Regions from separate parts of the Aeromonas enterica genome, predicted to be linked through region 2. Evidence: riboswitches for the same ligand, from Rfam matches in the RefSeq annotation. Region 2 holds a riboswitch; each other region holds the start of a gene.
What was found. A riboswitch is a leader RNA that binds a small molecule or an ion and turns the genes downstream of it on or off. The one in region 2 is predicted to bind cyclic di-GMP.
Positions count from the first base shown of each region.

Region 1: another riboswitch for cyclic di-GMP. It lies ahead of ACW5XD_RS09980 (glycosyl hydrolase family 18 protein); the one in region 2 lies ahead of ACW5XD_RS05375 (fimbrial protein).
Region 3: another riboswitch for cyclic di-GMP. It lies ahead of lafK (lateral flagellar response regulator transcription factor LafK); the one in region 2 lies ahead of ACW5XD_RS05375 (fimbrial protein).

Region 1 covers NZ_JBSTYL010000007.1:91,299-94,578, reverse strand. Annotated here, with positions in the region: gene ACW5XD_RS09980 (glycosyl hydrolase family 18 protein) at 1-1,281, opposite strand, end outside; cyclic di-GMP riboswitch class I at 1,393-1,480, opposite strand; gene ACW5XD_RS09975 (hybrid sensor histidine kinase/response regulator) at 1,655-3,280, opposite strand, start outside.
Region 2 covers NZ_JBSTYL010000003.1:274,831-278,110, forward strand. Annotated here, with positions in the region: gene ACW5XD_RS05365 (hypothetical protein) at 1-373, opposite strand, end outside; gene ACW5XD_RS05370 (fimbrial protein) at 472-1,014, opposite strand; cyclic di-GMP riboswitch class I at 1,818-1,904, shown strand; gene ACW5XD_RS05375 (fimbrial protein) at 1,946-2,326, shown strand; gene ACW5XD_RS05380 (collagenase) at 2,835-3,280, shown strand, end outside.
Region 3 covers NZ_JBSTYL010000008.1:45,105-48,384, reverse strand. Annotated here, with positions in the region: gene lfiE (lateral flagellar hook-basal body complex protein LfiE) at 1-134, opposite strand, end outside; gene lafK (lateral flagellar response regulator transcription factor LafK) at 146-1,522, opposite strand; cyclic di-GMP riboswitch class I at 1,662-1,749, opposite strand; gene lfhA (lateral flagellar biosynthesis protein LfhA) at 1,945-3,280, opposite strand, start outside.

The sequences.
Region 1 (3,280 bases), on a different contig from region 2:
CAGCGCCTTGACCCCCTTGTCGGTGGTGTACTTGGTGTTCGGATCCCAGCTCGACTCGTAGAGCGCGGTCTGGTGGCCCAACCCGGTATTGGTCCAGGCGCCGTTGAAGTCGTAGCTCATCAGGAAGATGTGATTCATGTATTGCTGGGCGGCGCGATAGTCCACCTTGGCAATCTTGTCACCGCCGGCGCTGATGGCGGAGGTGAGTTCGTAAGTGCGGCCCGTCTCTGCGCTCAGCTCGTCGAGCATGGCGCGCAACTCCTTCATCAGCAGCACATAAGTCTCGCCATCGGAGGCGCTGCCCAGGTTGGGGTTGGCCCCCAGGCCGCCCGGGAATTCCCAGTCGATATCCACCCCGTCGAAGAATTTCCAGGTCTGCAGGTACTCCTTCACCGAGGCGACGAAGGTGTCACGCTTGGCCTTGTCACCGAAGAAGAAGAAGGGGTCCGAGAGGGTCCAGCCACCGATGGAGGGGAGAATTTTCAGGTCCGGATAGGCCTTCTTGAGCGCCATCAGGTTGCCGAAGTTGCCCTTGTAGGGCTCGTCATAGGCGGTGAGATTGCCCTGCCCCATCTGGATGGCGGCCCAGGGATCGTGGATGGAGACCTTGAAGTCTTCACGCCCGGCACAGGAGCGTTGCAGCGCCTCGAAACTGCCGGAGATCTCTTTGAGGCTGTCGTTGATGCCGTTGCCCCCGCAGATGGGAGTAAAACCGTAGAGGATGTGGGTCAGGTTCTGGGCCGGGACCTTGTCCACGGTGAACTTGCGACCATAGACGCCCCACTCCACATAGTAGGCCCCCACCACCTTGCCGGACTTGTTGGCGTAAGGCTTGTTGTTCTCCTGCAGCGGCGCCTTGAGCGGCACCAGGTGGCTGCCGTCGGTGTCGGCCACCAGGATCTCTTTTTTGTCCGAGAGGGTGCAACCATCGGCATTGCACAGGGCCACCTGCATCTGGTAGCGGCCCCCCTTGGTCACCTTGAAGTTGGCAGTGCCGGCTGCGGAGGCTGCGCCTGACCACACCTCCTTGCCATCGAGCAGCACCTTGGCGGTCTGGCCGACATCCCCGGACCAGAGGTTCCAGCTCACGCTGACCGGTGCGCCATCGGCGTGTACCTTGACCAGCTTGTTGTAGGCGGTGGCGGCTTGATCCACTTCGACGATGGCGAACTTGGTTTCGCCCCAGCCTATGGTGGGTTTGCCGGGAGCGGCAGCGAAGGCGGAGGAGGCACACAGACCCCCGACCAACAACGCCAGTACGGAGGGTTTTGGACTTAACATAGTTGAATATCCTTATTTCGTTCTTGGAATAAATAACGAAAAAGGCAACGCCAACCTGACAGGTAACGCAGACAACATCGCGCCATGGCTTGGCCCATGGACGAAACAACCTGTGGTGGCCCCGCTGTCTTAGGTACTGCTGACCCTTAGACCGGAAGCTTTGCGTCCCGGACTTTCGTCCGGTTTGCCTTTTGCACAACTTGATTTGCGACAAAAATAATCGCGACCTGACTATAAGGGAGGGCAAGGAGGAAGGGCAAACCCGGGATCGGCTATTAACAAGCCGCTTTTTACCGAAAACAAGCCTCAAACGAGAAGAAAAAGCACCTTATCTCGTCAGAAAGTGCTGATCTTGCCGTCTGAGGAGACGAGATTAAAAATCAGACGAATTACTTGTTTCGTGATCATCATCAAGTTTGGCTGGCCGTAATACGCTGTTCATCAATGCTCGTAACTTGAGCGGTTTGACCGGCTTGCTGATGTAGCCGTAGCCGTGCTCGCGGATCTGCGCCTGCAACTCGCTCTTGCGATCCGCACTGATGATGATGCCGCCGATGTCGTTGCCATGGGCGAGGCGCAGCATGTGCAGTGCCTGCAAGCCTGTCTTGCCGTCATCCAGGTGGTAATCGGAGAGCACCAGCTGCGGCAGGAAGCCACCAGCGATGAGATCCTCCGCCTGAACCAGGCTCTGGGCACAGACGACCTCGCAACCCCAGCGCCCCAGCAGGGAGTGCATGGCGATGAGAATGTCGCTCTCGTTGTCGATGCAGAGCACCCGGATCCCCTCCAGCTGGCTGTCCCGCAGTGCGGGAGCCGCCACCTGCGTCGTTGCAACAGGACGGGTCGCCAGGTTGAGGGTGATGGCAAACACGGATCCCGCCCCCGGCCAACTGCGCAGTGTCAGGTTGTGGCCCAGCACCAGAGCGATGCCGCGGGCAATGGCGAGCCCCAGCCCCAACCCCTGCTCCTTGGCGGTGCGGGAGTGATCGAGGCGGGAGAACTCGTCGAAAATAGCCTCCTGCTTGTCGGCCGGGATGCCGGGGCCGTTGTCCCACACCTCGATGCGCACCTTGTCCCCCAGCCGGCGGCAACCGAGCAGCACACGGCCGCCCGGGTTGTAGCGAAACGCATTGGTGAGGAAGTTTTGCAACACCCGCCGCAACAGGCGCACGTCGCTGTAGACCGCGAGCCTGCTCTCCACCACTGAGAACTGGACCCCTCCTGCCTGCGCCAGCACCCCGAACTCCGCCTTGAGGTTGTCGAACACGTCGTGCAGGGCGAAATCCAGCTTCTTGGCCTTGAATTTGCCCGCCTCCAACCGCGAGATGTCGAGCAGATCCGTGATGAGATCCTCGGTCGCCCCCAGCGCATCGTCGATGTGACGGGCGATGCGGGCCGTCTCATCCCGGGGCGGCAGCATCTCCAGCAGAGAAGAGGTAAACAGCTTGGCCGCATTGAGGGGCTGGGTCAGATCGTGGCTCACCGCCGCCAGGAAGCGGCTCTTGGAGTGGTTGGCTCGCTCCACCTGCTGGTTTACCAGCAACAGCTGGCGGTTGAGCTCGGAGAGCTCGTGGGTACGCTCGGCCACCCGCGCCTCCAGATGTTCGTTGGCCTCGCGCAGCACCCGTTCGGCGTCGCGAAACGGGGTGATGTCAGTAAAGGTCATCACGAAGCCGCCCGCCGGCATGGGGTTGCCCTGCATCTCGATCACCCGGCCATCGGGCCTCTCCCGCGCCGAGATGTGGGGGCTGCCGCGCAGCATGAAGGCGACCCGCCGCGCCACATGGGCCTCGATATCGCCCGGACCGCACAGCCCCTGCTCGGCGTTGTAACGGATGATCTCCTCGATGGCGCGCCCCATCTGGATGAGGCCGGGCGGGTAGTGAAACAGCTCTATGTAGCGCCGGTTCCAGGCCACCAGCTTGAGCTCCCGGTCCACCACCGAGATCCCCTGCCCCATGTGTTCGATGGCCCCCTGCAGCAGGCCGCGGTTGAAGCG
Region 2 (3,280 bases):
CCATATTGTCTGAATAAAATGGCTTGCTACTCTTCAGACTGATATGAAGTTCCATATCGTCATTGACAACATTCGAAATAATAAAACGCTCACCTGACACCTTATAATATTGTCCATTGTTGATGATTCCCAAATCATCGGTCATGGCACCATGCACGGACATGGATATATGAGACAGTGACTCACTCACTGGTCCTTTAATCTGACAGCCACTGATTTTTAGTGTGCCATGGCGTTGCTGTTGCCAGGGAATGCTGTGCAGTTCATCCAGATCACCGAGTGTGCAAGCTGATTCAGCCAAACCATCCGTCAGTTCATTCGCATTAGCAGGGCTTGCCATCATCACAACCTGCAGCACCACTGGCACCATCATTGACATCTTCATGATCAAGGTCCGGTGAGAGGAAAAAGATGTGTGAGGTTGTAGTGGTTTTCACCACCACAACCCTTGTCACACGTTAAGGCAGACGATTACTCGTAGGAGAGAGTAAAGTTGGTAACCGCAGTGAAAGCACCGGCAATCAGCGGGTTAGTAGTCTGGTCGGCATAGCCTTTCAACACGGCACTGAAGGGCAGTTCGTTGTCGCCATTTACCAGATTGAAGGCAGTTGTAGGTTCGCCCAATACAATCGCATCGCCACCCGGAGCAGTCATCTTGATGCCGGCACCAGCAGCTTGACCACCACCGATAACCAACAGGCTCTGGTCAACAGGATCCTTGGAACCACTGAAGGTCACTTTGACGGCATCTTCCTCAGGGGTAATTTCGCAGTTCAGCAGCTTGATGCTAAACGGCTTGGAGTTGGACTCCCCACCGTTAACCAGCTCTTTGGTGCTGATCTGGCCCATTTCAACGACTTGATCAGCAGACTCAGAGGCTACGGAGCAAGGCGCATTGATGATCTCGCCATTAAAAGTAACTTTGCCTGAACCAGCGCCGCCGGCAGCAAGAGCAGAGCCGCACAGCATTACAGAACCAACACCCATGGCAACCAGAACTTTATTAACTTTCATTTGTGTATACCTACATTAACGCGTGTTGTTATGCGGCATCATCTAAACCAAGCTGGAGTCATGGTTTTCGATGATGCCGCAATATTATCACACAGCAACTACCAGTAAGCCGACCTCTCACCAACAACTCGATGAGAAATGACCACAGATAGATTTATCTGTGCATGTTAAAAGCAAAAGTTGCCAAGGGATAGTTCCCGCTACCCCCTATCTCCTGCATCTGTGCTCATTGACATGCCTACATATTCATGTGCACAGAAAGCTTGGTTCAGCTTTTGCTTTTCGATAAATTAGCGATATATACGATGCACATCAAATACATTTTGATTTTTAAAGATTGCAAAATAAACACACTAAAATCAATAACTTACCGCAAATAAAAACATTAACAAACAATAGTAGCCAACTATTGAATATATATATCACTTATATGACAACACTAGCCAACACAACCTGAGTGAATTTCAATAAATCACCATCAGATATGAAGGAGATATCATTTCCCCATCAGCTACCGTTCCTATAGCTCGTATGGAGTCTATAGATAACGGATGACATATATGAGTAAAATGTGTAGCCATTCCATGCGCTGGGAAAATAACAAATCTATTAATGTGAAATGCACCTCCACGCTGACCATATTTTCACCATCCAAAGATTTATTCCACATCATTAATAATAAACTAAAAGAGAACATCGTGACTGTATCTCGATACGAATACGAATGACTGCTGCTATTTGTAAGCTATATCTCAAATTTTTTGTCGATTGATTTCTCGATGCAGGAGGTTATCATCTAAACATAGAGTAAAGGGCAAACCGGTCGAAAGGTCGGGACGCAAAGCCACCGGTCTAAGGGTTTAAATACCTAAGACAGCGAAGCTGCCATCTGAGAAGAGTGATGTCATAACCTGTATGCCATTCTCTTTGATTGCGTTGCCCTTTTCGTACAACGACCTGTAACGAAAAGGACATAAACATGAACACTTCCAATACTCCCGCTGGCTTTCTCCACCACAGTACCATCCGCTTTGCTTCTTCTGCCGCCACCGCTGTGCTGCTTGGCGTAGCGCTACTGCCCGCGACAGCATCAGCTCAAGATGGCAGCGTGGCCTTTATCGGGACCATCTACGAATCACCGTGTGATTTTTCTGACCATAGCGTGACCTGTTATTCCGGCACTCAACACCAGATCATGGATTTGGCCAGCCTGCAGCAAGCTGGCAGTCTCAACGCCATCAGCAGCACCTTGAGTTACAGGCTGTCGGAGAGCAGCAGCAACACGGCTATCGTGACGGTGAGCTACCTCTAGCACGATCCAGATTGCGCTCACGCCCGGAGTTGCCTGCAACCACGGGGCTTGCGCCCTATATCGGCAACAAGCAGACAAATAGCCAGAGACGAGAGGTGGGCAATCCAAGCACCTGATCCCCTGTTTGGCGGATGGGTGCTTGCCAGTCTCACCCTTTCTCGTTGGCTTTTGGCTCCATCATTCCCCCTGTGACAGGGCCCAATCCCTCTACTATCTTCGGCCCGTATCGCAGCTGGCCCTCTCCTTGCTACCTGTGTCTCACATCCGCAGTTCCGACGCACGGATAAATCTTCAAGTGAAAAACCCATCAAACTCATGTACCCAGGCTTATATCCCCCCCAAATGGTGGATGAGTCCTTGCTATCACTGCAGCCCCCAATGAGGCTGACTTTGTTATCATCCAAGCTAAATAAATGATTTATATGGCCTGACTGGTGAGTTGATACCCCTTTGGAACTTAGTACATTGCCCGCGACAACCACGCAGACATAAAACCAAAGGGATAAAAATGAACTATCTGGGTACCAGGTTACTGCTCTTGGCAGTGCCGGGCATGCTTGCCACTTCGGCGCTGGCCAATTACACCCCCACAGACTGGCAACAATACCGGTTGAACGGCGAGTCGAGCCGTCAGCTGGCTGATCGCGTCACCGAAGTGACCTATGAGCTCAGCGCACGCAATGGCGATGCCCCCTATCAGCAACTGCGTGTCTATCGCCGTTTCGACTGGAGCGAGGCCAATCTGACCGTGCTGGCAGAACAGCAATGCGGCGAGCCGCAACTCAGGATCGAGCAGGGCTGGCAGATCCGTTACCTCAGCTGCGAGCAGGTGGTGCCGGTAGGCAAGGCCATCCCGGCCAGCAGCTATGACTTTGGCTACGGTCTGAAACAGGGTCGCTGGGAACCGCTGACGGGCACCCCGACCGCCCCGCGTCAGGACCGCCTGCCGCTGGC
Region 3 (3,280 bases), on a different contig from region 2:
TCGCGCATGGCATCGGTGAATGACACATTCGATGCATCATTTAATTCGATGGAAGGGGTTTGGTTGGCGACTCGCTGCATCTCCTGCATCTGCTGCAAGAGCGTCACCTGTGATGACATCATTTCAATCTTCACTCGGTTATCCCTTAGTTTTGAAGCTGCTGCTCAATATCTATGCCCTGCTCACGCATGGCCGCCAGCTTGTATCTCAGTGCCCGGGTCGTCATACCAAGGGCCTCTGCCGTGCGGGTCCGATGGCCGCGAAAGCGGCGCAGGGTCTCTAGTACAAATTGAAATTCGGCATACCGACGCGTCTCGCTAAGCCCTTCCGGGGCGGAAAACGCTTCCGGTAACGCATTGTCGGATTCAATGGTGTAAGTGGGCAGCATCAAATCGACTGCTTGAATATGCAATCCGCGAGCCATGATTAATGAACGCTGCATGACGTTATCCAGCTCCCGGACATTGCCAGGCCAGCCATACGCCAACAGCTGCTGACGGGCGCTTTCACTCAGACGATAGCCTTGCTGAGGAGCATGTCGCTCGATGAAATATTCGGCCAATGGCAGTATGTCATCTGGGCGCTCCCGTAGCGCTGGCCAACTCATGGGAAGCACGTCGAGACGATAAAACAGATCTTCCCGAAACTGGCCCACGGCAACAAGCGTCCGTATATCTTTGTTGCTGGCAGCAATAATCCGGACATCCAGTGCGATGGTTTGGTGACTGCCGAGCCGCTCGACTTCCTTCTCTTGCAAAACACGCAGCAGCTTGGCCTGCAGCGACAATGGCAACTCAGAAATCTCATCAAGTAGCAACGTCCCACCCTGTGCCAGCTCAAATTTCCCCGGTTGTGTACCTGTCGCCCCGGTGAATGCCCCCTTGTTATGGCCAAATAAGATAGATTCGAGCATGGATTCAGGAATTGCAGCGCAGTTGATGGCGATAAAAGGTTTGCCGGCACGGTTGGACATGTCGTGGATATAGCGAGCCAGTCGCTCCTTACCCGTTCCCGACTCACCACCAATGAGGATGGTGGCAGACGTTTTGGCTGCACGACGAGCAAGTTGCAGTACCTGCAGGCTCATGGTAGAGGTAGCGATCAGATTGGGAATGGTTTGGCGCAGACGCAACGCCCCCTTCACCGCATCGAGCATTTGTTGATAGCCAAAGGGTTTGATGATGTAGTCAATCGCCCCCGCCCGCATGGCTTCTGCCGCAAGATAAGCCTGCTGTTCATTAACCAGAATAATGCAATCGACACCGCAGAATTCATGCACTAATTGAGGACCAGCCTCGGTCATGAGATCCATATCGAGCAAGACCAGAGCAACTGAGTTATTGGCGAGAATTAATTTAGACTTATTGATCGAATCAACACAGGAAACAGCGTACCCCTGCGCCAACAACCTCCCCTCAATATCATTTCCATTTGAAAACACTGGTCTAACCAATAACAAATGAGGTGCTGACTCAATACCAATCGATCTTGAGTTTTTCTTGATAGAAATATCCGAAAGCATATGAACCCGAACCCGTGATGGTGGACAAACCAATCAACAGAACTGATGTGTCAAAAATAAAAACGCACCATACAGAAAATGGCGCCTCTAACGGGCGTCTCATTTATACAAAGAATGGTATCAAGGCAGTAACAATAGCCTTGGTAACCCCGCTATCATTAGCATTGCTGCTATAAGACCGGAGGCTTTGCGTCCTGACTTTTCAGTTCAGTTTGCCTTTATCATGCGACTGTCCATAGTGGGACAAGACAACTCCACTTCTCCAGTGATAGCTGTGTGACACATGTGAATTGTTATATTTGTTATATGCTTTTAACATCTTGTGCGTCAAAAACCGTCACATCATAGCGGCTTCCAATGACAATTCAAGTAGATATGCGGAATATAACCTTCCCATCTGTTCACAACATGGCAGTTCAGTTTCAGCCCAGAGTCCCAATAACTTCCACCCTCAGATCTTCTGGTATTTCATTATAAGAAAGCACTTTGAGACCTTTTGAAAAGGAACGAGCATATCTTGCCATCAAGGGCCTGAGCTGAGGCATGACAACCAATACCGGAGCATGACCTTGCTGTTGCAACTGCTCTTTCACCAATGGCATATTTTGCTGCAACTGCGCCAGCAGCTGAGGATCAACCGGGAAGCTGTCCAGCTGAATTTTTCCCTGTTGCTGGGATTGGGTCATTGCAGCCAACAGCGTCTGCTCAAGACGATCCTCCAAGGTAAACGCGGCTAAAATATCGCGCGACCCAATCGCCTGTCTGATAATCTGGCGTTTCAAGGCACACCGGACATCGGACGCCAGCAAGACAGGATCCTTGGTCAGCTCGCTTGCATCCAGCAAGGTGGTGGCAATGGTTCGAATATCGGTGAGGCTGATCTGCTCCTTGAGCAACTGTCGGAAAACCCTCAGTTGCTGCATTTGAGTCAGCGCCAGATTAAGTTCTTCTGCCAGACGGGGTGACTGGGTAGCCAGATATTGGCCCAACTTGCCTACTTCATCATGGCCAAATAGAGAATCAAGCTGCTCTCTCAACAATTTGCTGGCATGAGTGGCGATAACTGTTGCGGAATCGACTACGGAATAACCCAGGTTCAAGGCCTTAGCCTTGTTCTCCGGCGAGATCCAGACTGCATTCATGCCATAGGCTGGATCCTGCGTCAGCTCACCATCCAGGGCACCATATGTCTCCCCGCTGCTAATCGCCATCAGTCGCTGACAGTCGACGTTACCAGCCGCAAGTGCCACACCGGACAACTTGATCCGGTATTGATCGGGTTGCAACTGCAAGTTGTCACGCACCCGGATCTCGGGCAGCAGGAAGCCATATTGCTCGGACAGGGTTTTGCGAATACCCCGTACCCGGGCAAGCAGTTCGGCTCCCTTGTCCGCTTCTGCCAAGGGCACCAGCCGATAGCCCAGCTCAATGGCGACCGCATCGACAGGAGGCAGGTCCTGCCACTCCAGTCCCTGTGGCTCGGACTGCACCATCTGGCGCGTCAGCTCCTGGGCTGCATCGAGATCAGGATCATTGACCCGACGCTTGCTGACACTCCAACCTGCCCATGCCAGCACGGCGGCAAAGCTGAGAAAAGCCAGCATGGGCATACCTGGCACCAGACCCAGGATCAACATGATGGCAGCGGCGGTGTAGATAACCCGCGGCGATGCCAGGATCTGCTGACCCACTTGATCCGACATCTCGCCTTCATCGCTGACCCGAGTCACTATGATGGCCGCAGCGGTAGACATCAGC